One region of the Novosphingobium gossypii genome, then DNA from elsewhere that is predicted to be linked to it. Evidence: riboswitches for the same ligand, from Rfam matches in the RefSeq annotation. Region 1 holds a riboswitch; each other region holds the start of a gene.
What was found. Region 1 has a riboswitch for cobalamin ahead of GGR40_RS07530 (PepSY-associated TM helix domain-containing protein). Riboswitches for the same ligand answer to the same signal wherever they lie in the genome.
Positions count from the first base shown of each region.

Region 1 (10,580 bases):
TGGGCCAGCCCGAAACGGCGGATGCTGGTGTGGTCGTTCTCGCTGTGCTCCACGCCCAGCAGGAAGCGGTTGCGGTGGCCCAGCAGCGGCCCGTCGGCAGAAAGGGCCAGCCGTTCGTGCCAGAAATCCAGCGGATTGCGGATATACGTGGCACGGCGGCTGACCCGCTGGGTGGCGGCTGCATAGCTATAGCTTTCGGCATCGTACCACAGCCGGTCGCCGTTGTTATAGGACAGGTCGTTGCGCAGGCTCCAGACGTCGGAGATTTTCCACTTCACCTGCGAGCGCAGCCATGTGCTGTCCGACCGGATGCGCGCATCGGCATACTGCAGGTTCGTGTCCCGCAGCGCCAGGTCAAGCACCAGCCCGTTGGCGGTCGTGACAAGACCGCTGGGGTCGCGGGCGATGGCGCTGCCGACCAGCGGCGTGCCCCAGTAGATCGGGCCGTCCAGCTTCCAGAAATACTCCGCCGCCAGATAGATGCTGAGGTTATCGGTCGGCTGCAACTGCACGCCAAGGTTGGCAGACAGGCTTTCCGACCTGACCCGGTCGATGTACCCGTCCGATCCGGCATAGCTGACAAGCGCGCGCACGGCCAGTTTGTCACCCAGTGGAACGTTGGCATCTGCGGCAAGCCGGAAGGTGTTGAACGTTGCGTACTGCGCGAGGCCGTTGAAGGCTGTTGTTTCCAGCACGGGCTTCTTGGGCACGAAGTTGATCGACCCGCCCATGCCGCCTTCGCCGTACAGCACGGACCCGGGGCCCTTCAGCACCTCGATCCGGTCGAAGGCGAAGCTGTCGAAGTTGCGCGATGTCATCGTTGATGGCTGGTGGATGCCGTCGTAGTTGTGCGACACGGAATTGCCGCCAAAGCCGCGCCTCGACACAGTGCCGGGCGAGCCGCCGGTGTCGATGGCAGTGACGCCCGGCGCGCTGTTCAGTGCCTCGTTCGAGGTGCGCAGACCACGTTCCAGAAACCGGTCCTGCGTCAGCACGTCGAGCGTCGCAGGCGTTTCGCGAACGGTCAGGTTCAGGCGCGAACCGGTCTGCGAAGGTGTGTCGAGCACGATCTCGCGTGCGCCGCTGACGATGATGGTATCGCCGGGCGCGGTATCCTCTTCGTTGGCCATGGCGGGCGATGCCGTCATCATGCCAAGCATGGACAGCGCCAGCGCCGTGTGAGAAACGGACGTAATTATTACCATTGGATTTCCCCCTGTCTTAATTTGAAACCTTGCGGTGAACCGCTGCTTGCGACCGCTGGCGATGGGCCGAAAGGCGGGCCTGCTTGCCACGCCAGCGGATCAGCCCGGTGATGAAGAGAACCGCCGGGACCAGCCCCAGCAGCGCCACGATGATGCGCCCGACCAGGCCGAACACCTCGCCGCTGTGGAGCGGGTAGAACCAGGCCTGGATGCGATCCCCGGCGGAATCTCGCGGGCCATCGTGGATCGCCAGCACCCGGCCATCGTAACGATCGACCCAGATCTGGCTTTTGGGAAAGCGCGTGCCCGGCTCTCCCGCTTGCCAGAAGCGGATTTCATAAGCGCCCTCGGCCCTCGACGGCACTTTGATCCAGCGCAGATCGGCGTCCGGACGTGCGGCGCGCGCGGCGGCGAGGGCTGCATCGACGGGGATGCGCGGCCTGCCGTGCTCTGGATCGGAAACGGGCTTTGGCAGCGGGGAGGGCGCAGAAAACATCTGCAGCAGCGGCCTGACTTGCCAGGGCAGACTCATCGCTGTGGCCGTGGCCGCCACGATCAGCAGCAGCCCCAGACTGCCGATGCCCAGCAGGCGGTGCGCGTCGTGGATCGTGCGCTCCAGCGGACCGCCGACCCGCAACGCCACCCGACTGCGCAGCGACCGCCCCGACCGCCACCACAGCACCGTGCCCAGAATCAGCAGGGCCATGACCGCCAGCCCGACAATGCCCATCACGGTGGCGCCGGTGCGTCCCATTAGCAGCCGATAATGCAGTTCATAAAGCCACGTCGAAACGGTCCCGCCCCAGCGCACGTCGCGCACGACCGTCAACGTCGCAGGATCGAGCGACACCATGCGCTGGCCGCCGTGACCGGGCAGGCGGCTGGTGATTACGCCGCCTTCGGCGGGCAGTTCGATGTTCCAGTCCCCCCGCTCCGGCGCCTCCATCTTGTGCAGTGCGCGGTAGACGCCCTCGTAGCTGTGCGGCCTGACGCCGGGCGATGATTGCAGCGCGGGCAGGGCGATGCGTTCGATCTCCTGATAGAACGCCAGATACGACCCCGTCAGCCCGCACATTGACAGCACGAGGCCGACCGTCAGCCCCAGCCAGGCATGAAGCCTTCCGGCCATGGATCTTACAGACCTGCTGCCTGTCCTTCTTCGCACTTCGTTCCCCTCAAGCGACGGCGACACCGGCAGCACGATCTGCCGGTGGCCAACAAGTTCGAGAACGGTCGGATACCGTTACAGGTAGCCCTGTAACGGTTGCGAATGCACGGGTTCCGGGCGCGCGAAGACGCCCGGCAAAACCATGCCGTCGACGGTCCGACCGCCAGCTTCCTGTCGCTCAAACGGAGTTCACCGTGCCGCGGCCATCCCCTGGACCAGGGCAAGAGCGACCGAACGCCGGCAGGTCTCCTGGCTCACGGGTCATCGCTTGATGCACGGCCTTCCCAGGCCTCGCTTGTTTCAGCGTCCGGCCCAGTGGCTGCGGCATGGGCGCCTTGCCCTGCCGACCATATGCATCGCGCTCACCGCTTACAGTTGCAGGGACAGCCGCGGATTTGGACGGCCTTCACAGCGGAAGGCGTCCGCACCACGTTCCCTATTAAGTCCCTTTCGGGACACCGGCGCGATCGACCGGGGAGCGATCCCCGGCGCGTGACGCCTAGTGCAATCGCATCGCGACAACAAGCGGCTTTGTTGATTTCAAACGCGCCGAAGCGCAGCGAGGGCTGCTTCAAGTGCCGCTTGTCAGCCCCTGCGCCTCCAGCGCGGCCCAGAAGTTCTCCGGGATCGGGGTGGCGGCCAGCGTGGTGGTGGCGTTCAGTTCGGCGGGCGAGGCGACGCCGGGCACCACCGCTTCCACCACCGGGTGACGCAGCGGAAACTGCAGCGCCGCCGCGGCCAGAGGGATGCCGAAGTCGGCACAGATATCCTCGATCCGGCCTACCTTTTCGACCACGGCGGCGGGCGGCGCGCCATATTCGTAAGGTGCCGGAGAGCCGCCCCGGACGCCCCGCGCCAATATCCCCGAGTTGAATGGCGCCCCGGCGACAATCCGCACCCCCCGGCTGGCGCAAAGCGGAAACAGGCGGTGCAGCGGCGACTGTTCCAACAGGGTATAGCGCCCCGCCAGCAGGATCACGTCGAGGTCGGTATGCTGCAGCACTTCCTCGCACACTGCGGTTTCGTTGACGCCCAGCCCGATGGCCTTCACCGCGCCCCCGTCCCGCAGTTCGTGCATGGCGCGCAGGCCGCCGTCTAGGAAACGTCGCATCTGTGATGCGTGCCCATCGCCATGGGCATAGCGACCGATGTCGTGGGCCAGCAGGATGTCGATCCTGCCGCGCCGCAGCCGCTTCAGGCTGTCCTCGAAGGACTGCATGACGGCATCGTAGCCATAGTCGAACACGCTCTCGAAGGGTTCGGGAGAGACGAAGCCCTGCCGCACCGAGCCAAGGTCCGCGTCCGGGACCGGGTCCAGTCGCCGACCGACCTTGGTGGAAATAACCGCGGTGCCGTTCGGGTCCAGCACGGCCAGCGCATCGCCCAAGCGACGCTCGCTGAGGCCGAATCCGTAGTGGGGAGCCGTGTCGAAATACCGCAGGCCCGCCGCCCAGGCCGCCTCAACCACAGCTCGCGCGTCCCCCTCCGTCACCGGGCGATAGAGATTGCCGATGGCGGCGGAACCGAAGCCCAGCTTTCCGGGAAGTTCGGGCATCGTCATGGTCGCATCATCCCAGCCCGTAGAATTCGATGGCGGCACCCGCGAAAAGGCGGTCGCGAGCGGCGTCGTCCAGATCTGCCACGAGGGCCAGCGTCGCATCCACCCACTCGCCATATGTATCGCCCATATGAAGCAGTACGGGCCAGTCGCTGCCCCACATGGTCCGATCACCGAAGCAGGCCAGCACATGCGAGACCCATGGCGCCAGATCCGCCGAGAGCTGTCCTGGCGCCTGCTGCGTGCGCAGTCCGGAAAGCTTGCACCACACGTTGGGCAGGGCGGCCAGCGCCGCCAGATCGCCGTGCCAGGGGTCCAGCACGCCACGGGCGGCATCGGGTTTCGCGGCATGGTCGATCACGATCGGCAGGTCGGGCCAGAGCCGCGCGAACCGGAGCAGCGCGGGCAGGTGCCGGGGCTCCACCAGCGCATCGAAGCGCAGGCCGTGATCCACCATGGCGCGGATGCCGGGTTCAAGTTCAGGCAGCAGGATCCAGTCCGGATCGGCGATTGCCTGAAGCATCGGGCGCAGGCCCCGGCACTTGGGCCGACCGGCCAGCGCCGCGATCCGCTTCGCTGCATCCGGAGCATCCAGCGCGGCCCAGGCGACGATGCCGCGCACCATGGGTTCGCCGGCTGCAAGGGCGAACAGCCAGTCGGTATCGCGGTCGTCCGGCTGTGACTGGACCAGGATGGTGCCCGCCAGATCGCATCCGGTCGCTTGCGCCCTGAGGTCATCCGGCAGGAAATCGCGATGGAGCAGTGGCCAGTCGGTATCGGGCCAGTTGCATTCAGGCGCGTCGATGCGCCAGAAATGCTGATGGGAATCAAGCATGCGGGGTCGCACTGTCATCTCTCCGTCCGGCCATCGCTTACACGCTTGCATCCGGTTTAAACATACTACATCATACAAATCAAATGGCGTGTGTCCATGCCGACCCCATCGAAAAGAAAGGATGCCGAATGAAACTGTGCCGCGTCGGGGAACCCGGAAACGAGCGTCCCGCCCTTGTCGATGCCGAAGGTGCACTGCGCGATCTGTCCGCGCATGTTGCAGATATCGACCAGGATACGATCGGTGTCGAGGGGCTTGCGCGACTTGCCGCCATCGATCCGTCCTCACTGCCGCTGATTGAGGACGGCGTGCGTTACGGCCGGTGCGTGACCGGGACGCGCCAGTTCGTGGCGATCGGCCTGAACTATGCGGACCACGCCGCCGAATCCAACCTGCCGATCCCCGAGGAGCCGGTCGTCTTCAACAAGTGGGTCAGTTGCATTCAGGGACCGAACGATCCCGTCCAGGTCCCACCCGGGTCGCGCAAGACCGACTGGGAAGTGGAACTTGGCGTGATCATTGGCACCGAAGCGTGGCAGGTAGACGAGGCGACGGCGCTGGATCATGTAGCGGGCTATTGCGTCATCAATGACGTGTCGGAACGCGAATGGCAGTTGGAACGCGGCGCCACCTGGGACAAGGGCAAGGGCTTTCCCGGTTTCGGCCCGATCGGTCCATGGCTTGTCACCGCCGACGAGGTTGGCGATCCGCAGGCGCTGTCGATGTGGCTGGAAGTCAACGGCAAGCGCGTACAGGACGGCTCCAGTGCGACGATGATCTTCACCGTGGCCCAGATCGTTTCCTATCTCAGCCGCTTCATGCGCCTGCTGCCGGGCGACGTCATCACCACCGGCACCCCGCCGGGCGTGGGTCTCGGCCAGAAGCCGGAACCCTGGTACCTCAAGGCCGGCGACGTCGTGGAACTCGGCATCGAGAAACTGGGCGTCCAGCGGCAGGAATTCGTCGCGGGCTGAGCCTGATGTCCTCTGCCGTCATTCCCGCGCACGCGGGGCGTGACGGCGGGACTGGCGGGCAGGCGCCGGATGATGCGGCAGATCGCTCATTGACATCAGCCCGCCCGATGAGATATTCATCATACGTATTATAATATTGGAGAGAGCATGGGGCGTCTAGCAGGCAAGACCGCACTGGTGACCGCCGCCGGGCAAGGCATCGGTCGCGCCAGCGCCGAAGCGTTCCTGCGCGAAGGCGCACGCGTGATCGCCACCGACATTCGCGCAGAGCCGCTCGCCGATTTCGCGGACGCGGAAACGGTCGTCCTCGACGTGACGGATGCGCAGGCCGTTAGTGCCGTAGCAGCGGCCCATCCCGAGATCGACGTGCTGTTCAACTGCGCAGGGTTCGTCCATCCCGGCACGATCCTTGACTGCGACGAAGACGCATGGGCGTTCTCCAACTCCCTCAACGTCACCGCCCAATATCGGATGATCCGCGCCATCCTGCCCAACATGATTGCGCGTGGCGGCGGGTCGATCATCAACATGTCCTCGGTGGCGTCCAGCGTGAAGGCGGTGCCCAACCGCTTTGCCTACTCCACCACCAAGGCAGCGGTGATCGGGCTGACCAAGTCGGTCGCGGTGGACTTCGTTTCGCAGGGTATCCGCTGCAACGCGATCTGCCCCGGCACGGTGGAGACGCCGTCGCTGATCCAGCGGCTGCACGACACCGGCGATTTCGACAAGGCCTATGCCGACTTTACCGCCCGTCAGCCGATGGGCCGGTTCGGCAGCGCGGCGGAACTGGCGGCGCTGGCGGTCTATCTGGCGTCGGACGAATCCGCTTTCACCACCGGTGCGATCCACGTCATCGACGGAGGCTGGACAAGCTAGGGCTCGCCTTCACACGTTAAAAAACAAGGGAGAGGAACATGACAGAGGCCCGGATCGCGGCCCGTACCGTCGCGCGCATCGTGGCCGTGCTGGCTGCAGGCTGCAGCGCGCTGCCGGTGCTGGCGCAGGCGCAGTCCGTCGAGGTTCACGTCTCGCCGCAGGGGGACGATCGCAACCCCGGCACGCAGGCGCGCCCGGTCCGCTCGCTGCCCCGCGCGCAGGCCCTTGTCCGCCAGAGCAATGCCAGGTCCGACGTCACCGTGCTGCTGGCCGAAGGGACATGGCGGCTCGACGCGCCGCTGCTGTTTCGCCGTGCCGACGGCGGGCAGGGCGGCCACAGCGTCACCTGGAAGGCTGCGCCGGGCGCGCATCCGGTGATCTCGGGCGGGATGACCGTGGGCGGCTTTCGGCCCTTCGATGCAGAGCGCCGCATCTGGGTGGCTGACGTGCCCAAAGGGCTGGACACGCGGCAGGTCTGGGTGGATGGCACGCTGGGCGAACGTCCTTGGATGGAAATCCGCGCGGTCGACCTTACGTTCGACGCCACCGGTTTCACCGTGAACGATCCCAAGCTGGGCTGGCTCTCCACGCTGGCCGCACCGTCGCGCGTCGAACTGGAGGCGACGGGCTTCTTCACCGACCGCATATCTCCGGTCAAGGCCATCGAAGGGCGCCACGTCACCATGCAGCAGCCCGCGTGGGACAACAACACCTGGGGCTATGACACGATCTCCAAGCCCATCTTCCCCGACGACAGCCGCCTGTTCCTGATCGGCGCGCTGGAGTTCGTGGGCAAGGCCAACGAATGGCATTCGCGCCCTTACCAGTGGGTGATCGACCCGCAGGCGGGCAAGCTCTACCTGCGCATGGGTCTGGACGAGGACATCGCGAAGCGCGAAGTCGTGGTGCCCAGGCTGGAATCGCTGGTGTCGATTGCCGGCACGCCCAAGGCCCCGGTGGAGCGCCTTCGGTTCGAGGGCCTGCGTTTTTCCCATACCAGTTGGCTCGGCCCCTCGCGCTCGACGGGCTACGCCAACCAGCAGAGCGGCGCCTTCCTTTACGAGACAAGCCCGATCCGCCCCGCCGATGCGTGGAAAAGCTGCGGCTGGGGCTGCGTGGAGTTCGAATCCATGCGTCAGAAGTGGCACCAGATGCCCGCCGCCGTGCAGGTTTCGGCAGCGCGCGACGTGACGTTCACCGGCAACACATTCTCGCAACTGGGACAAGTGGCGTTGGGGATCGGCAACGATGCCAATGCCAATCTTTCGGGCGCCGGGCTGGCGACGCAGGGCATCCGCGTATCGCGCAACCGCTTTGCCGTGCTGTCCGGCAGCGCGATCATGGCGGGCGGAGTGCGGATCGAGGCGCACCACCCTGATGACGCCGCGCTGGTCAACCGCGACCTTGCGATAGAGGACAACACCGTCGCCACCGTCAGCCAGGACTATCGCGACAATGCCGCGATACTGACGACATATGTGTCCGGCGCGCGGATCGCCCATAACGACATCAGCGACGCCCCTTACGACGGGATCGCGGTGGGCTGGGGCTGGGGCTACAACGACGCGGGCGGTAACCCGAACTATGACGAGAACGCGAAGGGCTACGTCCACAACCGCAAGTTCACCACCCCAACCACGCTGCGCGACACGGTGGTAGAAGGGAACCGCATCCACGGCGTGAAGACCTGGTTCATGGACGGCGGCGCGATCTACAACCTGTCCGCAAATCCCGGCGCGGTGATCCGCGGCAACCACATCTTCGACATCGGCAACCGCATCGCCATCTACCTTGACGAAGGATCGAAGCACTTCCGCGTCACCGGCAACGTGGTGGAGACGGGCGGAAAGTGGCTCAACATCAACACCGCGGGCGCGATGTACAAACGGCGCATCTCCACCGACAACGTAGCAACCGGCAACTGGCATACGGTCAACACCACGGGCGGGCGCTGGCTGGAGGAGATCGGCAACGTGGCGCGTGATAACCCGCTTGTGCCCGACCGCAACTGGCCCGCAGACGCGCAGGCGGTGATAGACGCCGCCGGGGTGCGGCCATGACCGGGCTGGACCGCCGCGCGCTGCTGAAAGGCGCAGGAGTGCTGGGCGCAGCCGCCGGTGTGCCGCTGCAAACGGCGCTGGGGCAGGAACGCCAGTCCCTGCGCATCGTCGATCTCAAGACCGAGGGGCTGGTCGATCCCATCGGCCTCGATCAGCAAGACGTGCGCCTGTCCTGGCGGCTGGAAAGTGAACGGCGCGGCGTGACGCAGGTGCGCTGCGAAGTGCAGGCCGCCTGCACCCGCGCGCTGCTGGAAGCAGGCACGCCCGACCTTTGGCACGCGGGCGAAGTCCTGACCCGGCGCAGCATGGACATGGGCTGGCTGGGCGCGCCGCTGAAGTCCCGGCAGAAGGTCTACTGGCGTGTGCTGGTGCGCGACGACGCCGGGGTGAAGGCGACCAGCCCGGTCGCCACGTTCGAGATGGGCCTCCTCGACAAGGCTGACTGGACCGCGCAGTGGATCGAAGCGCAGACCGACCTCGAACGCGCCGATCGCGCCGCCGGGCTGGTATGGATGCGCGGCGATCGCACGACAGATGAAAGCCCGCGCTTCTTCCGGCTGGCCTTCGACCTCGACCATGCGGGAGAGGCCACACTGTTCACCGCCGCCAATTTCAAGTCCACCCTGTGGCTGGATGGAGAGCAGGTGCAGGTGCCGGTGGGCTTCAAGCGCTTCGGCATCGATCCAGTGGCGGTGACGGTGCGCAATCTGCCTGCCGGGCGCCACGTTCTGGGATTTCGGGTGGAAAATCCGCGCGGCTTCAACGGGCCGAAGATCCATGAAATCGCCGCCACGGCGATGATCCGTGTGGGCGACCGGCGTATCACCAGCGAGGCGATGCGAACCGCGCTACATGCCGGTGACGGATGGTCCACCGTCGCTTTCGACGATGCGGGTTGGGACAAGGCCGCACGCTCTGCCAACCAGCCCCAGGCCTGGCCGCGCGTCGGTGCCTATATGCTGCGGCGTGAATTCCGGCTGGCGAAGCCGGTCCGGCAGGCGCGCTTGCGGATGACTGCGCTGGGGGCATACGTGGCGCAGATCAACGGCCAGCCCGTGGGAGAAGCGCGACTGGCCCCGGAAAGCAGCGATTTCCGCTTCACCGCGCTCTATCGCACTTACGACGTTACCCGGTTGCTTCGCGCGGGCGCGAATGCCATCGGCGCTATGCTGGGAGAGGGCTGGTACGGCAGCTATCACGCGCCTGCGGGCCGGTACGCCTTCGGTGACCCGCCGCTGCGCCTTTTTGCGCAGCTGGAGGTGGAGCACACCGACGGCACCCGCACCCTGATCGCCACCGACAAGGACTGGCAGCTGCGCCCCGAAAGCCCGGTGACGCAGGCCGAAATCTACTACGGAGAGGACTACGACGCACGCCTTGAACAGCCGGGCTGGTCGCAGCCGGGGTTCAATGCACCGGGCTGGGTGCCTGCCCACATCGGCGCGACGCCGCCCTGCGCGCTCGTCTCTCACGTTGCGCCGCCGTTGCAGGCGATAGAGCGGATGACGCCGCGTACGATCACCAGTTTCGAAGGCGACCGGCACGTCATCGACTTCGGCCAGAACTTCGCAGGCTGGGTGGAACTGAAAGCGAAGGGCGCGTCCGGTCAGCAGATTTCGCTGAAATTCGCGGAGATTCTGGGCACCGATGGCCGGGTTGATCAGGCGAACCTGCGCTCGGCCCGTTGCGCCTGCCTCTATACCCTGCGCGGCGATCCGGCGGGCGAGACTTATCAGCCGCACTTCACCTACTTCGGGTTCCGCTACGTCGAAGTCAGCGGGCTGGGCCGCGCGCCAACGGCGGACGAGGTGACCGGCATCGTCGTGTCCAGCGCCTTGCCCGAAACCGGCAGGCCGCTGGTGGAAAACCGCATCGTCCAGGGCCTGTGGCAGAACAGCCGCTGG
Region 1 is NZ_JBNPXM010000002.1:458,005-468,584, reverse strand. It holds gene GGR40_RS07535 (TonB-dependent receptor) at 1-1,205, opposite strand, end outside; gene GGR40_RS07530 (PepSY-associated TM helix domain-containing protein) at 1,222-2,334, opposite strand; cobalamin riboswitch at 2,596-2,851, opposite strand; gene GGR40_RS07525 (aldo/keto reductase) at 2,945-3,934, opposite strand; gene GGR40_RS07520 (amidohydrolase family protein) at 3,942-4,766, opposite strand; gene GGR40_RS07515 (fumarylacetoacetate hydrolase family protein) at 4,895-5,740, shown strand; gene GGR40_RS07510 (SDR family oxidoreductase) at 5,888-6,616, shown strand; gene GGR40_RS07505 (right-handed parallel beta-helix repeat-containing protein) at 6,655-8,676, shown strand; gene GGR40_RS07500 (alpha-L-rhamnosidase) at 8,673-10,580, shown strand, end outside.

Region 2 (10,580 bases), on a different contig from region 1:
GCGCACCACGCAGGACTGGATCGTCTCACCGTTGCTCAAGAACACCAAGGGCTTGGCGGGCGTCGATTCCATTGGCGGCTATGCCAAGCAGTTCCTTGTCGTGCCGGATATCCAGCGCCTTGCGGCGATGAACGTCACGCTGACAGATCTGGCGACCGCTCTGGAAAAGAACAACACCAGTGTCGGCGGCGGCTTCGTCAACCGCAACGGTGAGGGTCTTGCGGTCCGCTCCGATGCGCTGGTCCGCAACGCCGGCGAATTGGGCAAGGTCGTGATCGCAACGCGCGAAGGCGTGCCGATCATGTTGAACCAGGTCGCATCGGTGAAGACCGGCCAAGCAATCCGCATGGGCTCGGCGTCGGAAAATGGGACCGAGGTCGTTGTTGGCACCGCGATCATGCGCATTGGCGAGAACAGCCGGGTCGTGTCGACGGCCGTCGCGGATCGCCTGAAGGAAATCAATGCCTCGCTCCCGCCCGACGTGATCGTGCAGCCGGTGCTGAACCGTACCGACCTCGTCAATTCGACGATCAAGACGGTCGCGAAGAACCTCAGTGAGGGCGCGCTGCTGGTCATCGTCGTCCTGTTTGCGCTGCTCGGCAATTTCCGGGCTGCGCTGATTGCCGCGATGGTCATTCCGGTCACCATGCTGCTGACCAGCTTCGGCATGCTGCGCACCGGGGTCTCCGCAAATCTCATGAGCCTTGGTGCCCTCGATTTCGGCCTCATCGTCGACGGCGCGGTCATCATCGTCGAGAACGCGCTCCGGCGTATCGCCGATGAGCAGCACTACAACGCTCGCCTGCTCACGGTTCAGGAACGGCTTACCACCGTCGCTACGGCGGCGCGTGAGATGATCCGTCCCTCGGTCTACGGGCAGGCGATCATCATCCTCGTCTACGTGCCGCTGCTCACGCTGACCGGCGTGGAGGGCAAGACCTTCGTGCCGATGGCACTGACTGTCATTATCGCGCTGGCCTTTGCCTTCGTGCTTTCGCTCACGGCGGTGCCGGCGGCAATCGCGATCTGGTTGTCCAACCGGGTCGAGGAGAAGGAAGGCCGCATCATGTCCTGGCTCAAGGCTCGCTATGAGCCGGGTCTGGACGAGGCCATGAAGCGCCCGGTGCTCACCGTAGGCTCCGGTGTCGTCGGGTTCGTCGTCGCCATCGCTGCCTTTATGACGCTGGGCCAGGTGTTCCTGACGCAGCTCGACGAGGGCGATCTCCTGATCCAGGCCCTGCGCATTCCGGCGACCTCTGTCCAGCAGAGCCAGGCCATGCAGGTCCCGATCGAGAAGATGGTGTCGAAGCAGCCGGAAGTGCAGTTCGTCTTCTCCAAGACCGGCACCGCCGAACTGGCCTCGGACCCCATGCCGCCCAACGCCACCGACATGTTCGTGATCCTGAAGCCCCATGACCAGTGGCCGGACAAGAGCGTGACCAAGGACGACCTCATCGCGCGCATGGAAAAGGAACTGAACAAGTTCCCCGGCAATGCCTACGAGATCACGCAGCCGATCCAGATGCGCTTCAACGAGCTCATCGCCGGTGTGCGCGGTGACGTGGCGGTGAAGGTGTTCGGCGAGAACTTCAACGCGATGAACGCCACCGCCGAGAAGATCGCAGGCGTGCTTCGCCGCACGCCGGGCGCTGCCGACGTGAAGGTGGAGCAGACCACGGGCCTTCCCATGCTCGACATTCGCGTCAACCGCGACGCCATGTCACGGCTCGGGGTCACGGCGCAGGATGTGCAGGACATCGTCACTGCGACACTCGGTGGACGCGAGGCTGGCATGATCTTCGAAGGCGACCGCCGCTTCCCGGTGGTGATCCGTCTCTCCGAAACCCAGCGTTCGGACATCGGGCTGCTCCAGCAGGTGCAGGTTCCGGTTTCCTCCAGCGGGGCCGGCCTGCAGTTCGTGCCGCTCTCCAGCATCGCGGATATCAGCGTCGTCGATGGGCCCAACCAGATCAGCCGGGAGAACGGCAAGCGCCGTGTCGTCGTTCAGGCCAACGTGCGTGGCCGTGATGTGGGCAGCGTGGTCGCCGATGCGCAGGCTGCCATCGCCAGAGATGTCCGCCTGCCTGCAGGCAGCTATCTGGAATGGGGTGGCCAGTTCGAGAACCTCGCTTCCGCACGCGACCGCCTGCAACTCGTGATCCCGGCCTGCTTCGCGCTGATCCTTCTTCTGCTTTACGGCGCGCTGGGATCGGTACGCGATGCTGCGATCGTGTTCACCGGAGTGCCCTTGGCACTAGTGGGCGGCGTGCTGCTGCTGTTCCTGCGTGGCATGGACTTTTCCATCGCCGCAGCCGTTGGCTTCATCGCGCTATCGGGCATCGCGGTGCTCAACGGCCTTGTCATGGTCTCCTCGATCCAGGACCTAATGCGCAAAGGCATGGATCGGGCAGAAGCCGCTCGAACCGGGGCTATCCAGCGCCTGCGTCCGGTCGTCATGACCGCGCTCGTTGCCAGCCTCGGCTTTGTGCCGATGTCGTTGGGAACGGGTGCAGGCGCCGAAGTGCAAAAGCCGCTGGCCACGGTTGTCATCGGCGGGCTGATCTCGGCCACGCTGCTGACGCTGTTCGTGTTGCCTACGCTCTATGCGCGGTACGGTCGCAAGGACGTACCGCTCGGTGAACCGCAGCGCCAGCCCGATGGATCTAACGTCGCGCCGAAGGCTCACTGATGGACTGTGGGAGGAAGTCGCCCAATGAATGGTTTCCTCCCCAGCCATTGAGGAGAAGGAACTTGATGATGGTGATCAATGCGCTGCGTTTGCTGGCCTAAAGGAATCCTATCAAATCGGCGTGGCCCGTGCTTAGGGGCACTGCTCCGGCTTACGCCGGAAAGGTCGGCTTCCTGGCAAATCCCGCTTGCGCGCAGTGCGCTCTCCGGCTAGCTCGTCTCATCCGTTTTCCCCGTGAGGGATGGCGGACAAGATCGCGCCGGTGCCTCGAAAGAGGCTTAAAATGGGAACACGGTGAGAGGGTTGCGATCCTCGAATCCGAGGCTGTCCCTGCAACTGTAAGCGGTGAGCGAGATACACATCACGCGGCAGGGCAAGGGCCCCTGCCGTAGCCACTGGGCCGGACGCTAAATCCTGCGAGGCCTGGGAAGGCCGTGTATCAAGCTATGACCCGCGAGCCAGGAGACCTGCCTGCGTCCGGTCGCTCTTGCTTTGGTCCAGGGGATGGCCAGGGCACGGTGTTTCTCCGTCTGAGCGACGAACCAGCGGCAGGGGCCGCACGGTGCGCTGAGCGGTCGTCCCTTCGTTATGGGCGCCCGGCCGGTCGGTGCGCCGGCCGTTCGTGAACGGCAGACCCCTGCTCCGGATCGCATGGCGCTCGACAGGGGGATAAGATGAAGTTCGCTACAATTTCGCACACGGCGCTTGCCGTGGCGCTTGGTCTTGCCTGGAGCACGCAGGTTTGTGCCGAGGAAACCGGTGAAGATCAGGCCATCGTTGTCACCGGCACCAGCCTTGAAGAAACGCTGCCGCAAGAGCTTTCCCGCTACGGCAACGACGTGGTGACCGTCAGCGAAACGCAGATCAAGGGCAGCGGCGCGGTAGACGTGGTCAAGGCGCTGGAATCAGTACCTGGGCTCTACATTCGCGCCCGTAACGGGCCGTTCACCTACGTCGATGTGTCGCTGCAGGGTTCGCGCACGCAGGACGTGCTCTGGACGATGGACGGCATCCGCCTCAACAACCGCCTCTATGGCGGAACATCGCCCAACGACACGCTTGCTGCCAGCATGATCGAGCGTATCGAAGTGCTGCGCGGCGGGGAAAGCCTGTTCTACGGCACGCAGGCTTCGGCGGGTGTCATCAACGTGGTGACGCGCGGCTTTACCGACGATTTTAACGGCCAGGTCAATGCCTCCGTGGATTCCTGGGGCGGCACCACGGTAGATGGCTACTTGCGCGGCGCGGCAGGCAACCACCGCTTCGTGGCCTATGCTTCGCATAACCGGTCGGAAGGCTACACGCCTTACAGCGCCTATCAGCCCAGCCTCACCGATCGCCACCTCGGCTACGACTTGTGGTCGGCTGGTCTCAAGTACCAGTACGACCTCGCCCCCGATCTGGTGCTCAATGCCCAGTACCAGCACACCAAGGCCAACCTCGACAACCTCTCGCCCACGCGCATCCGCGAGAGCCGCAACGATCGCAACGAGGAAATCGCCAGCGTCCGCCTCGATTACACCGGCAGCGACGCCGTGCAGTTCTTCCTCAAGGGCTATTTCCATGACTGGAAGACGGCCTACGTCCAGATCCGCAATTCGCTTCCCGACCTGCAACCGCAAGTGATCTACCCGGCAGGCACGTTCTGGGGCTATCGCGATTGGGGCGGCAGCGCGGTGGTCAAGCTGCATCTCCATCCCGGCCTCGAGTACCTGCTGGGCTATGATTTCCAGAACTTCAGCGGGCGTGATGACGTGCTGCTGATCGCGCCGACCAGCGAGCAGGTCCATGCCGGAATCTTCCAGGTCCGTACCACCGACGAGATTTCCTCGAAGGGCCGCCTTGCCGCGGGCCTGCGCTACAACCGCACGGACGGGGCGAAGAAGACGATCTGGAACCTGTCCGGCCGCTACGACTTTGCCGACGCGCTCTATGTCGAGGCGAACGGCGGCACCTCCTTCGTACTTCCCGACGCCTCGCAGCTTTATGGCAACGACCCCTGCTGCGAGATCGGCAACCCGAACCTGAGCCCGGAGCAGAGCCTCAACCTCAACCTTTCCGCGGGCGGAATTTTCCCGGCAGGCGCGGTCACGCTGGGCTGGAAAGCGACCTACTTCAATCGCCGCATCACCAACATGATCGACTACGATTACGACAACCCGGCCTATCCAAACGGCACTTACGCCAACCTCGACGGCAAGGTCCGCTCGCAGGGCGGCGAATTCGAACTGACGGCGCAGATGGCCGGGGGCTGGAGCCTCAATGCCAGCTATACCTACGCCCGCGTGCGCGAGAGGGGATCGTCCACCCAGCTTGACCGCAATCCCCGACAATACGCGAAGGGTACCTTTGCCTATGCGCCGGCGGACCTGCCGTTCGGCGCCAATCTCTCGGTCAACTGGATCGGCGACGTATGGTCCACCGCTTCGGGCTTCGGCCGCCGGAACTATGGCAACTACGCGCTGGTGGACGCCGGGGCCTACCTCTACGTCGACGGTGCGGCGCGCCGGAACCGCTTCGGCGTCAATGTCGAGAACCTGTTCAACCGGGAATATGCAACACGGGGCTATCAGTCGGCGGTGACCGACCAGGGCGCGCTGGATGGCAGCAACAGCCGCTTCCTCTACTTCAGCCGGGGCGTGCCGCGCACGCTGCGGATGAGCTACGGCCTGAGCTTCTGAGGCCATGAGCACACTCCAGCCTCGGCCCCATCCTCGAAAGAAGCGCTCGCGCAGCCTGCTACCGCGCCCGATCCTTGTCCTTCATCGCTGGCTCGGCGTCTTCGTCGGCCTGCTGATGACGATCTGGTGCCTCTCGGGCTTCGTGATGATCTATGTGGACTATCCGAGGCTGGAGCCTTCCGCACAAGTGCAGGGCCTTGCCCCACTGCATCTGCCGCCGTCCGCCAGCTTCGACACCGTGGACATGGCACCGGACACGCCGATCTCGTCCGCCCGCGTCGAGATGCTGGCGGGGCGTCCGGTCCTGCGGGTCGTGCCCGGTGAATCCACCGACCGCACGATCCCTCAGATGCGCGCGATCCCTGCCGCCTTCGATCTGACGAGCGGCAAGGCGCTGGCCACGCCGGATCGGCAGGAGATCGGCAGGATCGCGCAGGATTTCGCGAATGGTCACGGCATTGCGGGCGAGCCTCGCGCCCCCGTGGAAACCGGGATCGACCAATGGACCGTGCAAACCTACCGGCGCAACGCGCCGCTCTACCGGGTGGACTTCGCCGACGACGCCGGAACCGAGATCTACATTTCAGGCGGGTCCGGTGAAGTCGTGCAGGAGACGGCGCGCTTCCAGCGCTTTTGGGGCTGGCTGGGCGCGGTGCCACACTGGCTTTATCCCACGATGCTGCGGCAGAACGGCGCGCTGTGGAACGAAGTGGTCGTCTGGACCTCGCTTGCGGGATGTTTTCTCACGGTGACGGGCATCTGGGGCGGCATCGCTCGCGTGCGCCGAAAGCGCGATGGCCGGATCGGGTCGCCCTACAAGGGGCTGTGGTGGTGGCACCATGTCTTCGGGCTGTTCTTCGGACTGCTGACGCTGACCTGGGTGGCAAGCGGCCTCTTCTCCATGAACCCCTGGGGGTTCCTCGACAGCAGGGCTGAATTTGCCGAGCGGGAGAGGCTGGCCGGTTCGATGCCATGGCGCGACGTTCGGAAGGCCCTGTCCGCCTTGCACGATCTTCCGAACGATACCCTGCGGATCGAAACCGCGCCGCTGGGTGGCCGAACATTCCTGATCGTGTCCAGGGCCGACAGCCGGGCGCAGCGCCTCGACGCCAAAGGCAAGGCATCCTTGCTGACGCCGGACGAACTGCGTGCTGCCTTTTCGGGGCAGCCGACCATCGCGTCGTTGGAGCTGCTGTCGCAGGAGGACGCCTACTATTACCGCCACCGCTTCGCCGCACCGCTTCCGGTCTGGCGCGCGGTGCTGGCGGATGGAGAGAAGACGCGGCTCTACATCGATCCCACCAGCGGCCGGATCCTGCGTGCTTTCGACCGCAACGGGCGGGGGTTCCGCTGGTTACAGGATGGCTTGCACAGCCTCGACTTTCCCCTGTTGCGTAAACGCCCGTGGTGGGATTTCATCGTGCTGCCGTTGCTGGCTGCCGTCACGCTGGTCTGCGCGACCGGAACCTGGATGGCCTGGAACAAGGTATACAGAGACATTCGCCGTCTTGCGCGGCATCTGCAAACGACGCCGGGAACACACGCTACGAAGGTGAGAAGCACCGGCCAAGACACGTCGTTCAGGTTCAGCTGCAATTCGGTAAATCGACCGCAGTCATCAGAGAACCGAGATTACGCGCTCTATGTCCGCTTAGTCGGTGGCAACTGACCACTACCCTAGGGTAGGGATGTCAGCTATTCTGTCACCAAAGCTCAAAGCGGGCCGAGCACAGGTGATTTCCCGAGCCCGGTCCTTCATCGTGCTCATCTCTGCGTCTCATGGACGACCGGTTACGGGATCGCCGGCGAGACTGCTGAACGACCTGCACGGACGCATAGCAGCGGTTTCGGCCGTCGACCCATTGTTGCCGTCTAGCGTTTGATTTACGCTTCTCAGGTGCAGACAGTCCGCTTGCAGACACCGCAGGCGGGCTTAGCGGCGAGCGAACAGGTCCATGTTTGCATCCCCCCATGCCTTCAGCGCCTCGATGATCGGCGTCAGGGTGCGCCCACGCTCGGAGAGCCGATACTCCACTTTTGGCGGGACCTGAGCGAATATCTCCCGATCGATCAGTCCATCGACTTCCAGTTCGCGCAGCTGGTTCGTGAGCGTGCGCTGTGTCACGGTCCCGCTACGCCGCCGCAGTTCATTGAACCGCACAGGTCCGTCTTGGAGATGATAGAGGATCACGGCCTTCCACTTGCCGTCGATCAGACTGATGGCAGCCTCCACGGCGCAGCCGGGTGAGCAGTCGAAGCGGGAATGGCGGGCCTTAGACAAAGACGGTATCCTACTTGATACTAGGGGCAATTTTTGTGCGTATGGCGCACAATGCCACCATGCCTAGATGGTGAGGGCAACTGCAAAAGGAAGCATCTCCCATGCGCGCCGTCGCCTATCGTCATCCTGGTCAGATCGACCAGCCCAATGCTCTTCTCGATCTGGAACTGCCCCGCCCTCAGCCGAGCGGCCGCGACCTGCTGGTTGCCGTTCAGGCGGTGTCCGTCAATCCGGTGGACACCAAGGTCCGCGCCGGCGCCGCCCCCTTCAGCGGCCGCGAGGAACGCATATTGGGCTGGGACGCCGCAGGCACCGTCGAGGCTGTCGGGCCGGACGTCACACGGTTCAAGGTTGGCGATGCAGTCTTCTACGCAGGTGATATCGCGCGGGATGGCAGCAACGTCGAATATCAGCTGGTGGACGAGCGCATCGTCGGCCACGCGCCCTCCACTCTGTCGGTCGCCGAAGCGGCCGCCCTGCCCCTGACGGCTATCACCGCCTGGGAAACCTTGTTCGACCGGCTGCGTGTGCAGGATCGGACGGAGGAGAAGCCCGCCACCCTCCTGATCATCGGCGGCGCAGGCGGTGTCGGATCGATCGCGATCCAAATCGCGCGGGCTGGCACCGACCTCACGATCATCGCCACGGCATCGCGTCCGGAAACTGCCGATTGGGTGCGCAGCCTCGGTGCCGATCATGTCATCGACCACAGCGGGCCGATGGCACCGCAGATCGCAGCTCTCGGGCTCGATGCGCCGCGCTTCGTCTTTTCGACCACCCACACCGATCGGCACCTTGCCGACATTGCCGAACTGATCGCGCCGCAGGGCCGCTTTGCATTGATCGACGACCCGGCCAGCCTGGACATCGTCGGTTTCAAGCGCAAGGCGGTGTCCGTCCATTGGGAACTGATGTTCACCCGGTCGCTGTTCGACACATCGGACGTGGCGGAACAGGGCAAGCTCCTCGACGAGGTTGCTGTGCTGGTAGACCAGGGCGCAATCCGCACCACGCTGACGCAAACGCTGTCGCCGATCAATGCGGCAAACCTGATCGCTGCGCATCGCCAGGTCGAAACCGGCTCCACGCGCGGCAAGATCGTGCTGGAGGGTTGGGGCGATGACTGAAACGGACAGCAGTACCGTGGTCCATCTGATCGCGCGCCTCGTCCCACGTCCCGGCAAGGCAGGCGAGCTTGCTGAAGTGATCACCAACCTGTTGCCGCAGGTCCGCGCAGAACCTGGCTGCATCGCCTACCTTGCCCATGAAAGTCACGATGAACCGGGTGTCATCGTCATGATCGAGGCCTGGGCGCACCAGGCCGCGCTGGACGCCCATGCCGCTGCGCCGGCGTTTACCGCCCTGGCTGCCCGGTTCGACTCCCTGTTGGCCAAGCCGCCGACGCTGGAACGGCTGAAGCGCCTCGACTGACCACCCGCCTCAGGCGGTGCGCATCATCCGGCGCAGCGCCTGGGGCGGTTGCCCGTAGTTGCGCATGAACACCTCGCGCATGCGGCGCAGATCGATGAACCCTACCTCGCGCGCCACTGCCTCCAGGCTGTGGCGCGTATCTTCCAGCAGCAGCCGGGCGGCTTCGAGCCGTAGCTGCTCCACCGCCTTGGCCGGCGACTGACCGGTTTCGGCGCGAAATGCCCGGCTGAACTGGCGGGGCGACAATGCCGCCACTTCCGCGAGCTCCTCTACCGTCAGCGGATTGCCGAGATGGCTGCGGGCGTGGACCAGAGCTTTCTGGATACGATCACTGCTGGGCGCCAGATCCAGCATTTCCGAATGCTGCGACTGCCCGCCCGCCCGGCGATGATGCATCACCAGCCGCCGGGCGACCGATCGGGCGACCTCCTGCCCGAGATCCTTCTCGACCATCGCCACCACGACATCCAGCCCGGCCGTCAGGCCGGCCGAGGTCCACACTTTTCCTTCGTTGATGAAGATGCGATCGTCCTCGACCCGGATGCCGGGGAAACCGTCGCGCATCAGCCTTGCGTAGGCCCAGTGCGTCGTCGCGCGCCGACCATCGAGCAGCCCCATCTGCGCAAGCAGGAAAGCACCGGTGCACAAGCCCGCTACCCGCCTCGCCGGCTCGGCCGCAGCATGGAGCGCCACCAGTGTCGCTGCCCCCTGAAGGGGCGGTGGCGTCAGCCCGGCCATCAGCAGCAGGGTATCGACAGTTCCGGCGTCGCGAAGCGGCACGGTCGGCACGGCAAAGCCGCTCGACGACGCGACTGGCCCACCCTCCACCGAATAGATGCCCAGCGTGTAGAAAGCTTCTTCCACGACGACGTTGGCCAGTTCGAACGCGGCTTGCGCCCCGAGTGCCAGAAACTGGAAGCCCGGCGTCAAGACCATCGCGACGTGCGGCATCGCTTCATCTCCATATGTCCTAAATCATGTCGTTATACGTCATTTAAGCCACTGTCCATTCGGCTCATAAAGCGGGTGTCGAAAGTCACCGACCGCTTCTTGAAAAGGAATTCTCAATGACCCTTGGAACCGCACTCATCACCGGCGCCTCCAGCGGGATCGGCGCCATCTACGCCGATCGTCTGGCCCGCCGCGGTCACGATCTGATCCTGGTCGCCCGCAATCGGGAGAAGCTGCAGAAGTTGGCTTCTCGCCTGTCCGATCAAACCGGGCGTTCCGTGGAGGTGATCGCCGCCGATCTGGGCGATGCCGAAGACCTTGCCTCCGTCGAAGCCGTGCTGCGCCGGGATGCCAGCATCACCATGCTTGTCAACAACGCCGGGATCGGCACGCATACCAGCCTGCTCGATAGCGATGTGGACCTCATGGAAGCGATGGTCCGCCTCAACGTCACTGCGCCCATGCGGCTCGCCTACGCAGCAGCACCAGGGTTCGTGGCACGCGGCAGGGGCGCGATCATCAACATCGCCTCGATCGTCGCCATCGT
Region 2 is NZ_JBNPXM010000023.1:12,775-23,354, forward strand. It holds gene GGR40_RS21890 (efflux RND transporter permease subunit) at 1-2,689, shown strand, start outside; cobalamin riboswitch at 2,933-3,178, shown strand; gene GGR40_RS21895 (TonB-dependent receptor plug domain-containing protein) at 3,364-5,370, shown strand; gene GGR40_RS21900 (PepSY domain-containing protein) at 5,375-7,039, shown strand; gene GGR40_RS21905 (winged helix-turn-helix transcriptional regulator) at 7,304-7,651, opposite strand; gene GGR40_RS21910 (zinc-binding alcohol dehydrogenase family protein) at 7,753-8,778, shown strand; gene GGR40_RS21915 (putative quinol monooxygenase) at 8,771-9,082, shown strand; gene GGR40_RS21920 (GlxA family transcriptional regulator) at 9,092-10,033, opposite strand; gene GGR40_RS21925 (SDR family NAD(P)-dependent oxidoreductase) at 10,150-10,580, shown strand, end outside.
Region 2: another riboswitch for cobalamin. It lies ahead of GGR40_RS21895 (TonB-dependent receptor plug domain-containing protein); the one in region 1 lies ahead of GGR40_RS07530 (PepSY-associated TM helix domain-containing protein).

Region 3 (10,580 bases), on a different contig from region 1:
CGTGACCGAAGGCGGCATCGGCAAGCTGCGCAATGGGGATCGGCACCGTGCCCAGCGACAGCGACGCCAGGAACACCGCGACGATAGCGGCGACAAGCAGGGGCACCAGCGCCGGATGCCGCAGACGCGGCTTCAGGCTGGACAGGGGAATTTCAGGCACGAACACCTCGGTCTGGATCGGCTCTCCGTCACGCTTGTGTCCCGGAGTCGTATTGCTATGGAAACGCCGGTATGGCGTTGACGGCTTATCTTCGTTCGACCGCGCTGGCTATCGGCGGACTTCTCGCAATCGCGGGCACTGCCGCCGGGGCAGAGCGTGGGGGCGCACCGGATGCGCGCCCGAAGCGCATCGTGTCGGTCAACCTGTGCGCAGACCAGTTGCTGGTCGAACTGGCGGATCGTTCGCAGATCGCGGGGCTGACGCGCTATGCCACCGATGCGCAGATGTCCGCCGTCGCCGCCCGTGCAAAAGGGCTGTCGCTCCTGCACAGTTCGGCGGAGGAGATCATGGCGATCAACCCCGATCTCGTGATCGGCATGCCTGCGCGGCGCAATCCCGCGATCAGGGCGCTGAAGACGCGCTACCCGGCGGTCGATCTGAAATCCGCCGACGATTACGACGCGATTCTGGCATCCATCCGCAAGGTGGCGCTGGCCGTGGGGCATCCCGAGCGCGGAGATGCGCTGATCGCGCGGATGAACCGCGATCTGGCGTCCGTGCCGCGTGTCAGACGCGGGCTTGTCGCGGCCTACTGGCAGCGGCGCGGTTACCTGACAGGTACCGGCACGCTGGTGGACGACATGATGACGCGCGTGGGCCTGACCAACCTTGCAGGAAAGCTGGGCAAGCCCGCACTGTCGCAAGTGGGCGTGGAGGAACTTGCCGCATCGCGCCCCGACGTCCTGATCGTCGACAGCGCGACCGATATAGTGGTCGATGAAGGTACTGCGATGATGCACCACCCGGTCATCGGCTCGATCCCGCGCATCGCCATCCCGCAGGCGTGGACGGTTTGCGGCGGCCCTGCCTATGTCCGGGCGGCACGCGCGATGGCTCAGGGAGCGGGGCGGATCAAACCTCGCTGACACAGGCGCTCACGTCCAGTCGGGCCTGCCAGCCGCGCCGCTCAAGTTCGGGGACAAGGTCCGGCTCCTGCGGATAACCCAGGCACAGCAGGGCCACGAAGCACCATGCAGGCGGGGTGTCCAGCAGGCGGGCGACCGTTTCAGGCCGAACGATGGACACCCAGCCAAGCCCCAGTCCCTGCGCCCGTGCTGCCAGCCACAGGGTATGGATCGCCATCACGACCGACCATTCGCGCGTCTGCGGCATCGTTGCGGCGCCAAGTCCCATGCCGACGGGCGTATCCTCGTCGCAGAACACCGCGATGACTTCGGGCGCATGGTCCAGCGCGTGGAGTTTCAGCGCGGTATAGGCGGCGTGGCGCTCGCCTTCGTAAGCGGCATCCCCGGCGCGAGCAGCTTCCGCGTCGGCATGAGCGGCCAGCGCCTGACGCAGCGGTGCGGAACGCACCCGCACGAAGCGCCAGGGCTGCGAATTGCCGACCGAGGGTGCCAGCTGCGCCGTGGCAAGCAGCTGCAGCACGACCGCATCGTCCAGCGGATCGCGGCGGAAATGCCGCACATCGCGCCGCCATGCGAGGAGAGCGGAGAGGTCGTCGCGGAATTGGGGGGTGAAGGTGGGCTGCACCTTGCGTCGGCCCTTAGAACTCGATGCCCGCCTGCGCTTTCACGCCCTGTTCGCGGAAGGGGTGCTTCACCAGCGTCATCTCGGTGACTAGGTCCGCGGCTTCGACCAGACCCTCGGGGGCGTTGCGCCCGGTCACGACGACGTGCTTCATGTCGGCCCGTCCGGTTAGCACTTCAAGCACTTCGTCCAGCGGCAGATAGTCGTACCGCAGGACGATGTTCAATTCGTCGGCCAGCACCATGTCGTAGGCGGGATCGGCGACCATGCGCTTCACTTCTTCCCATGCCTCGCGCGCAAGGGCGATGTCGCGGGCGCGGTCCTGGGTGTTCCAGGTGAAGCCTTCGCCCATCGGCTTGAACTCCACATGGTCGGGGAAGGCATCGAAGACCGCCTTTTCGCCGGTGGTCATCGCGCCTTTCACGAACTGGACGACGCCCACCTTCTTCCCGTGGCCGATCATCCGCACCACCATGCCGAGCGCGGCGGTGGTCTTGCCCTTGCCCTTGCCGGTGTTGACGATCAGCAGGCTCTTTTCCACGGTCTTGCCCGCCATGATGCGGTCGTGCGCGGCCTGCTTTTTCTTCATCTTTTCTGCATGCTGTTCGTCGGTGCGCTGGGCCATATTCATGCTCCTGAGACTTGTGCGAGCAGCAGGCCCGCGCTGTTCGATCTGGGTTTCCAAAGCCCGCGCTCCAGCGCCTCGGCCAGCCGGGCGGCAGTTTCGCGCAGGGCCGCGGGATTGGCCTCGGCCATGAAGGCGCGCACGGCCTCGTCCTCGATGAAGGCGGCGTGGACGGCGTCGAAGTGGTGATCGCGCACCGCGCTCGTGGTGGCGGCGAAGGCGAAGAGGTAATCGACCGATGCGGCTATCTCGAACGCGCCCTTGTAGCCGTGGCGCATGACGCCTGCGATCCATTTGGGATTGGTGACGCGCCCGCGTACGATCCGGCCGATCTCGTCCGCCAAAGTGCGGATCACCGGGCGTTCGGGGCGCGAGTGGTCGTTGTGGTAGGACAGCGGCGCGCGGCCCTTCAGGTGCTCGACGGCAGCGGCGATGCCACCCTCGAACTGGTAGTAGTCGTCACTGTCGAGCAGGTCGTGTTCGCGGTTGTCCTGGTTCTGGACCACGGCGTCGGCCTGGGTCAGGCGGGCGGCGTAGAGATCGCGCTCGGCCTCGCCCTCCACCCCCGATCCGTAGGCGTAGCTGCCCCAGTCGAGGTAGACGTTCGCCAGATCCGTGCGATCGTGCCACAGCTTTTCGTCGATCATCGCCTGCAGGCCCGCACCATAGGCGCCGGGCTTCGAGCCGAACACACGGGCCCCCGCGCGGCGGGCAGCGACCGACGCATCCTCGCCCTGCGCTGCAAGGGCGGCGGTTTCGGCGCGGTGGCGGGCGGCGGCGGGGTTGTCCTCGTCGCTTTCGTCAAGGGCCATGACGGCGCGGGCGGCGCTGTCGATCAAATCCATCTGTTCGGGGAAGGCATCGCGGAAGAAGCCCGACACGCGCAAGGTCACGTCCACGCGCGGGCGGCCGAGTTCGGCCAGCGTCATCATCTCGAACCCGGTGACACGGCCCGAAGTCCATTCCCAGCGCGGCCGCACGCCCATCAGCGCCAGCGCCTGCGCGATGTCGTCCCCGCCGGTGCGCATGTTGGCGGTGCCCCATGCGGACAAGGCGATGGCGCGCGGGTACTCGCCCTCGCGCTGGAGATAGTCTTCCACCAGCAACTGCGCCGACCGCTGGCCCAAATCCCACGCGACTGCGGTGGGCACCGCGCGCGTGTCCACCGAGTAGAAATTGCGCCCGGTGGGCAGAACGTCCGGGCGTCCACGTGTCGGCGCGCCGGAAGGGCCAGGCGTGACGAAGCGGCCGTCCAGCCCGGCGAGTAGTGCGGCAGTCTCGGCGGACCCACAGGCGTCCACACGTGGGGCGAGGTTGCTGGCGATGGCGTGGAGGACAGGCTGAACCTTGCTGTCCCCCACTTGGCTACATTCACGTTCCCCAACATCGTCACCCTGAACTTGTTTCAGGGTCCATCGCGCCTCAGACGCGGTGTTTTGCTGGGGCGAACCGATAGCGCCGATGGTGACCCCCACCTCAGAGGCAGGCGGAGAAATGGACCCTGAAACAAGTTCAGGGTGACGGGATGCGGGGGGCGGGGGCAGGGTGTCGATCCACTCTGCCGCCAGCAGTTCCAGCCGCTCCACCGTATCCCCCAGCGTGCGCCATGGTTCGTCAGACACCGCGGCCAGCACGCCCGGCCTTGGCCCCTCCCAGCAATCCGCCATGCGGCAGTCCAGCGGGTCGAAGGCAAAGCCGAAATCCTGCGCCAACGCCCGCAGCAGCGATGCCTGTTCCGGCCCGTCATACCCGCGAGGGGTACGGGCCAGCGCCACCAGCAGGTCGCGCCGCAGGCGACCCTGGGGCGATTGGCCGAAGACGTGCAGGCCATCGCGGATCTGCAGTTCCTTCAGTTCGCACAGGTAGTTGTCGATGGCGGACAGGGCATCGTCGCCATCGCCCTGCGCGCCTGCGTCCTTGTCCAGCCCTTGCGAGCGGGCAAGGTCGATGATGTCGCGCCGCAGCCGTTCCAGCCGGCGCGGGTCCATCCCGGCGGCCAGATAGTATTCGTCCACCAGCGCTTCGAGCTGCTTCAGCGGGCCGTAGCTTTCCGCGCGGGTGAGGGGAGGCGTCAGGTGATCGACGATGACCGCGCCAATGCGCCGCTTGGCCTGCGTGCCTTCGCCCGGATCGTTGACGATGAAAGGGTAAAGCTGCGGCACCGGCCCGGCGCAAATCTCGGGGAAGCAATCGGCGGACAGCGACACCGCCTTGCCGGGCAGCCATTCCAGATTGCCGTGCTTGCCGACATGAACCAGCGCCTGCGCGCCGAAATGGCGGTCGAGCCAGACGTGGAAGGCGAGGTAGGCATGCGGCGGCGGCAGCGCCGGGTCGTGGTAGGTTTCCTTGGCGTCGATGTTGTATCCGCGCGCGGGCTGCACGGCGACGCAGACGTTGCCGAAGCGATGGACCGCCAGCCGGAACGCGCCTTCCCTGACGAAAGGGTCGGCCTCCGGTGCGCCCCAGCGCGCGACCATGGCGGCCCGCGCGGCTTCGGGCACTTGCGCGAAGGCGGCCTCGTAATCGGCCAGCGGCAGCGTGATCTCGCCGGGCCTGTCCAGAGAGGAAAGGTCGTTGGTCACACCAGCCGTCATCAGGCGCATCAGGGCCTGCCCGTCGGTGGGCGCATCGGCGATGTCGTACCCCGCCGCTGCAAGGCTCGACAGGATAGAGGCTGCGCTGGCGGGCGTGTCGAGACCTACACCGTTGCCGATCCGTCCGTCGCGGTTGGGGTAGTTGGCAAGCACCAGCGCTACCTTGCGCGCCTTGGGCGGCGTGCGCCGCAGGGCCGCCCAGTTGGCGGCCAGGTCCGCAACGAAGGCGACCCGATCTGGGGCGACGCGGGGGACGACGATGCCGCACTGGGTCACTTCGTCAAACCGCTCGGCGGCCTTGAAGGCGACGGCGCGGGTGAACAGGCGGCCATCCACTTCGGGCAGGGCCACGTTCATCGCCAGGTCGCGCGGACCCAGACCACGCGCGGCATCGCGCCAGGCGCTTTCCTCCACGCCCGCGAAGGCGACCTGCAGGATGGGGCAGTCGGCGCGTTCCAGCACGCCGCCGACGCGCGGTTCGCCGCTGGAAGAGGACGCGAAGCTGGTGGCGTTGACGATCACGTCGGGCGCGATCCCGTCCATCAGACCGGTCAGCCAGTCGATCGCGAAAGGTTCCCGCAAGGCGCGGACGTGGACGGCGGCGACGTTGAAGCCGCGCAGTCGCAACGCTGCCACCATCGCATCGACCGCGTTCAGCGTGCCCGCGATCATCAATGCGCGGTAGAACACCAGCAGCACGACCGGCGCGTCCGGCTGCCATGACGCGCGCAGGTCGGCCAGCGAGGGACGGTCGATCCCGGCGAGGTAAAGGCCCGCATCGGCCACCGGCACGGGATCGTCGGCCTGACCGCAATCGGCGTGGATCAGGCGCGCGGCGGTGCGCAGGAAGGACAGGGCGTTGGCCGTGCCGCCCTGCCGCAGGTAATCGCGCAGGTGCTCCACGGTGGCGGCGGGCAGGGTGGATGCCCGTGCCAGCGCCGGGTCTTCCTCACGCCCGTCGGCTATGGCCGCGAAGGCGATGCCGCGCTCCCGAGCCACCAGCGCGATCTCGTCAATGCCATAGGGCCAGTAACTCTTGCCGCCCAACAGCACCACGCAGACGAACTTCGCGTGCGCGATCACCTTCTCTACGTAGAGGTCGACCGAATAGGGGTGGCGCAACTGCAGCAGATTGGCGAGGCGCACGCTTGGGCTGGTCCCGGAGGGCGCCCCTTGCGGCAGTTGCGCCGCCGCTTTCGCGAAGCACGCCAGTTCGCTGTCCGCCACCGTCAGGATCACGATGTCGCCCGGCTGCTGGTCGAGGTCGATCGCCTCCTCGCCGTTGGAGATCGTGCCGGGGGTGGCGGAAAGCAGGTGCATCAGGCGGCGACGGTGCCGAGCACGTCCGCCAGCGCGGTCTCTATCGCCGCGCGGTCCAGACCCTTCTGGCCGATGATCACCAACTGGGTCCGGCGCGGTTCCTCTGCCTTCCAGGCGCGGTCGAAGAAGTGCTGGATGCGCGGACCCACGCCCTGCACGACGAGGCGGCTGGGCTTTCCGGCAAGCGCCACCATACCCTTCACGCGCAGCACGTCATGCGTGGCGATCTGTTCCCGCAGCCCCGCCAGCAGCGCGTCGAGATCGGCCACTTCGCGCCCTTCGAGGATGAAGGTGTCGAAATCGTCGTGGTCGTGATCGTCGTCGAGGCCGTCGATGTGCGACTTGCGGCTGTCGAGATCGTCCTCTGCCGCCGCGACGATGCCGAGCAGTGCGGCGATCTCGACCGCGCCGTGATCCGCGCGCACGATCTTAACGCCGGGGCGGGTATGCGAAAGGACGGTTTGCTCCACTTGCGCCAGCACGTCGGCATCGACGAGGTCGGTCTTGTTGAGCACGACCATGTCGGCGCAGCCCAGCTGTTCCTCGAACAGTTCCTCCAGCGGGCTGTCATGGTCGAGGTTGGGATCGGCGGCGCGGGCGGCAGCCAGCGCATCCTCGTCAGTGGCGAAGCGGCCAGCGGCCACCGCATCTGCATCGATCAGCGCGACCACGCCGTCTACCGTGGCGCGGGTGCGGATGTCGGGCCACTGGAACGCCTTGACCAGCGGCTTGGGCAGGGCAAGGCCGGACGTTTCGATGATGATGTGATCGGGCGGGGTGGGGCGGTCCAACAGCTTCTGCATGGTGGGCAGGAAATCGTCGGCCACGGTGCAGCAGATGCAGCCGTTGGCCAGTTCGAGGATGTCGTCCTCCGGGCAGGCTTCGTCGTTGCAGCCCTTCACCAGTTCGCCGTCGACGCCAACCTCGCCGAATTCGTTGATGACCAGCGCCAGGCGGCGGCCATGCGCGTTCTGCAGCAGGTGGCGGATAAGCGTGGTCTTGCCGGCGCCCAGGAAGCCGGTGATGACGGTGGTGGGTACTTTGCTCAAGGTCTGCACTCCCGCGCCGGCGACGTTTCGCGGCGGGGCTTACCGCCGGGCTGACGGCGGCGCAGGCAAGGGCGACGGACAGGCGCGAAGACGCCCGGCGACCCTGTCCGCTGCGGCCCCATGCCGCATGCGTGTCGTCGCTCAGACGGTGAACCGTGCCGCGGCCATCCCCTGGGCCAAAGCAAGAGCGACCGGACGCAGGCAGGTCTCCTGGCTCGCGGGTCAACGCATCGATGCACGGCCTTCCCGAAGCCTCGCATGTCGCAGCGTCCGGCCTCAGTGGCTGCTTCCCGCGCTGTGGGGAAGCGATGTGCATCGCGCTCGCCGCTTACAGTTGCAGGGACAGCTGCGGATTCGGATGGAAGACCATCCCCACCGCCTTCCCTTTTAAGCCCCTTTCGGAGCACCGGCGCGATCTTTGCCCAGACGATAAGTCCGGACCCGGTCGCGGATACCGGGGCGCAAAGGCGCGCGCAAGTGCCGTGTTGCGGCAACCTTGGCGGTCTGCGACCATTGAGCGGTAAACTGCTGAAGGAGATATCGTTTTGCCAGCCCTGCGTTTCATCGGCATTGCCGCAGCTCTGGCGTCGGTCGTGGCCGTGCCCGCACGCGCCGATCCGATGCTGGCCGACGTCTCTTACGGCCGGCCTGTCCAGCACTTTGGCTTCACCAGCCAGAGCCAGACGCTGGACATGGCCTACCTCGATGTCATGCCCGCAAAGCCCAACGGTCGGACGGCGGTGCTGCTGCACGGCAAGAACTTCTGCGCAGGCACGTGGGATACCACGATCCGTGCGCTTTCAGGCGCCGGGTACCGCGTGATTGCGCCCGACCAGATCGGGTTCTGCAAGTCGAGCAAGCCGGAGCGCTACCAGTACGGGCTGCACACACTGGCCGCCAACACACACGATCTGCTGGTGCGGCTGAAGATCGAAAAGCCGGTGATCGTCGGGCATTCGATGGGTGGGATGCTGGCGATGCGCTATGCGTTGCAGTACCCGGCCGACGTATCACAGCTGGTGCTGGTCAACCCGCTCGGGCTTGAGGACTGGCGCGCCAAGGGGGTGCCCAACACCACGGTGGACAAGCTCTACGCCGCCGAACTCAAGACCACGCGGGCCAGCATCAAGGCCTATCAGCAAAGCACGTATTATGCAGGCCAGTGGCGCCCGGACTACGACCGTTGGGTGGACATGCTGGCGTCGATGTACGCGGGGCAGGATGGCGCGATCGTGGCGTGGAACCAGGCGCTGACGTCGGACATGGTATTCAACCAGCCGGTCATCCACGAAATCCAGCGCATTTCCGTCCCGACGGTGCTGATGATCGGCGAGAAGGACAACACCGCCATCGGCAAGAACCGCGCCGATCCGGTCCTGCGCGCGACGCTGGGTGACTATCCCCGGCTGGCGCGTGCGGCAGCGGCGCGGATCGGCGGAGCGCGGCTGATCGCTTATCCCGAATATGGGCACAGCCCGCAGGTAACGGCGCCGCAGCGCTTCAACGCGGACCTTGTCAGGGCGCTGGAGTGATCCGCGCCCGGCACTCGCCAAAGCCGATGGACACATAGCCGGGGGCAGAGGCAGTGGCGGACAGTGCCACCTCGTCCCCGTCTTCCAGAAAGGTGCGGGTTTCGCCGCCCGGAAGCGCCAGCGGGTTCCTGCCCCCTTCGGACAGCTCGAGCAGGCTCCCAAAACCATCGCGGTCGGGGGCGGAGATCGTGCCGGTGCCCAGCAGGTCGCCGGGGGAGAGGTTGCAGCCGTTGGACGCGTGGTGCGTCACCATCTGCTGCACGGTCCAGTACATGTTGCTTGCCGGGCCGCTGCTGAGCCGGTGCGGGGGCAGGCCGGCATCGCGCATCGCTGGCGTGGTGAGATGCACTTCGAGCGTCACGGCCAGCGAGCCGTGCTGCTGGTCATCGGCTAGCTGCAGGTAGGGCAGGGGCTGGGGATCGCCCTCGGGCCGGAGCGGCTGGGCGATGCGGAACGGCGCCAAGGCTTCGGGCGTGACGACCCAGGGCGAGATCGTCGTGTGGAAGTTCTTGGCGAGGAACGGGCCAAGCGGCTGGTATTCCCACCCCTGAATGTCGCGCGCGGACCAGTCGTTCAGGAGGCAGAAGCCCGCGATATGTTGCGCAGCGTCGGCGATCGCGATCGGCTCGCCCAGCGTGTTGCCGGGGCCGATCCACACGCCCATCTCCAGTTCGTAATCCAGCCTTGCGGAGGGCGCGAAGACGGGCGCGTCGGCGTCCGGAGCCTTGCGCTGGCCGCGTGGGCGCACGACGGGCACTCCGGACGGGCGGATGGAGGAGGCGCGTCCGTGATAGCCGATCGGAACGTGCTTGTAGTTGGGCAGCAGCGGATTGTCGGGCCGGAACTGGCGGCCCACATTGCCGGCGTGGTGGATGCCGACGTAGAAGTCCGTGTAGTCCCCGATGCGCGTCGGAAGGTGCAGCGTGCAGGCATCAGCGGGGTGCAGCATGGGTTCGACCGTGGACTGCCGTGCCACGTCGCTCAGTAGATCGGACAGCGCCCGGCGAAGTGCCGTGCGCTCCTCCGGCGGCAGGGCCAGCAGGCGGGCAAGCGTGGGGTCGCGGCAAATGCCCGTCACATGGGTGGGCACCAGTCCGGCGTCTGCAACCGCAGCGAGGTCCAGGATGAAGTCGCCGATGGCGACGCCGATCCTGCTCTCGTCGCCGGACGAAGGCGTGAAAGTGGCGAAAGGCAGGTTCTGGATCGGGAAGTCGTGGTGTCCCTGCGCGGAAGGCACCCAGCTGGCGCGGGCCGGATCGTGGGTTTCATCGATTGTCCACCAGTTCACGCGTCGCTCTCCAAAGGCGGCCTCGCCGGGCCGATCCACCCTGTGGAATAGCGGCGTCGGCACGCCAAGGCCATAGCGCGCCGATGCGCCCTCAGTTCTCGCCGGGATGCGGCACGTCCAGTCGCGCGATCAGCCCGCCATCAGGCGCGGCGGCGAAGGACAGGTGCCCGTCGAAACGCACCATCAGCCGGTGCGCGGTGGGGATGCCAAGCCCAAAGCCATTGGTATCCCGCGCCCGTGCGGTGTCGAGGCGGAAGAACGGATCGAGGATCGCGTCGAAGTAGGCGGACGGGATGCCTGGGCCGGAGTCGGCAATCTCGATACGCCAGTGCCGGTCGTGGCGCTGGATGGAGATGCGGGCCTCTCCGCCGAACTGGATGGCATTTTCCACCAATGCCAGCAGCGCCAGTGCCAAAGGTTCGCGGAACGTAACGGCATGGGCCGGGCCAGCTGTGACGATCCGC
Region 3 is NZ_JBNPXM010000001.1:1,064,773-1,075,352, reverse strand. It holds gene GGR40_RS05450 (FecCD family ABC transporter permease) at 1-124, opposite strand, end outside; gene GGR40_RS05445 (ABC transporter substrate-binding protein) at 232-1,086, shown strand; gene bluB (5,6-dimethylbenzimidazole synthase) at 1,073-1,711, opposite strand; gene cobO (cob(I)yrinic acid a,c-diamide adenosyltransferase) at 1,725-2,333, opposite strand; gene cobN (cobaltochelatase subunit CobN) at 2,336-6,247, opposite strand; gene cobW (cobalamin biosynthesis protein CobW) at 6,247-7,296, opposite strand; cobalamin riboswitch at 7,480-7,722, opposite strand; gene GGR40_RS05420 (alpha/beta fold hydrolase) at 7,842-8,828, shown strand; gene fahA (fumarylacetoacetase) at 8,812-10,116, opposite strand; gene GGR40_RS05410 (sensor histidine kinase) at 10,208-10,580, opposite strand, start outside.
Region 3: another riboswitch for cobalamin. It lies ahead of cobW (cobalamin biosynthesis protein CobW); the one in region 1 lies ahead of GGR40_RS07530 (PepSY-associated TM helix domain-containing protein).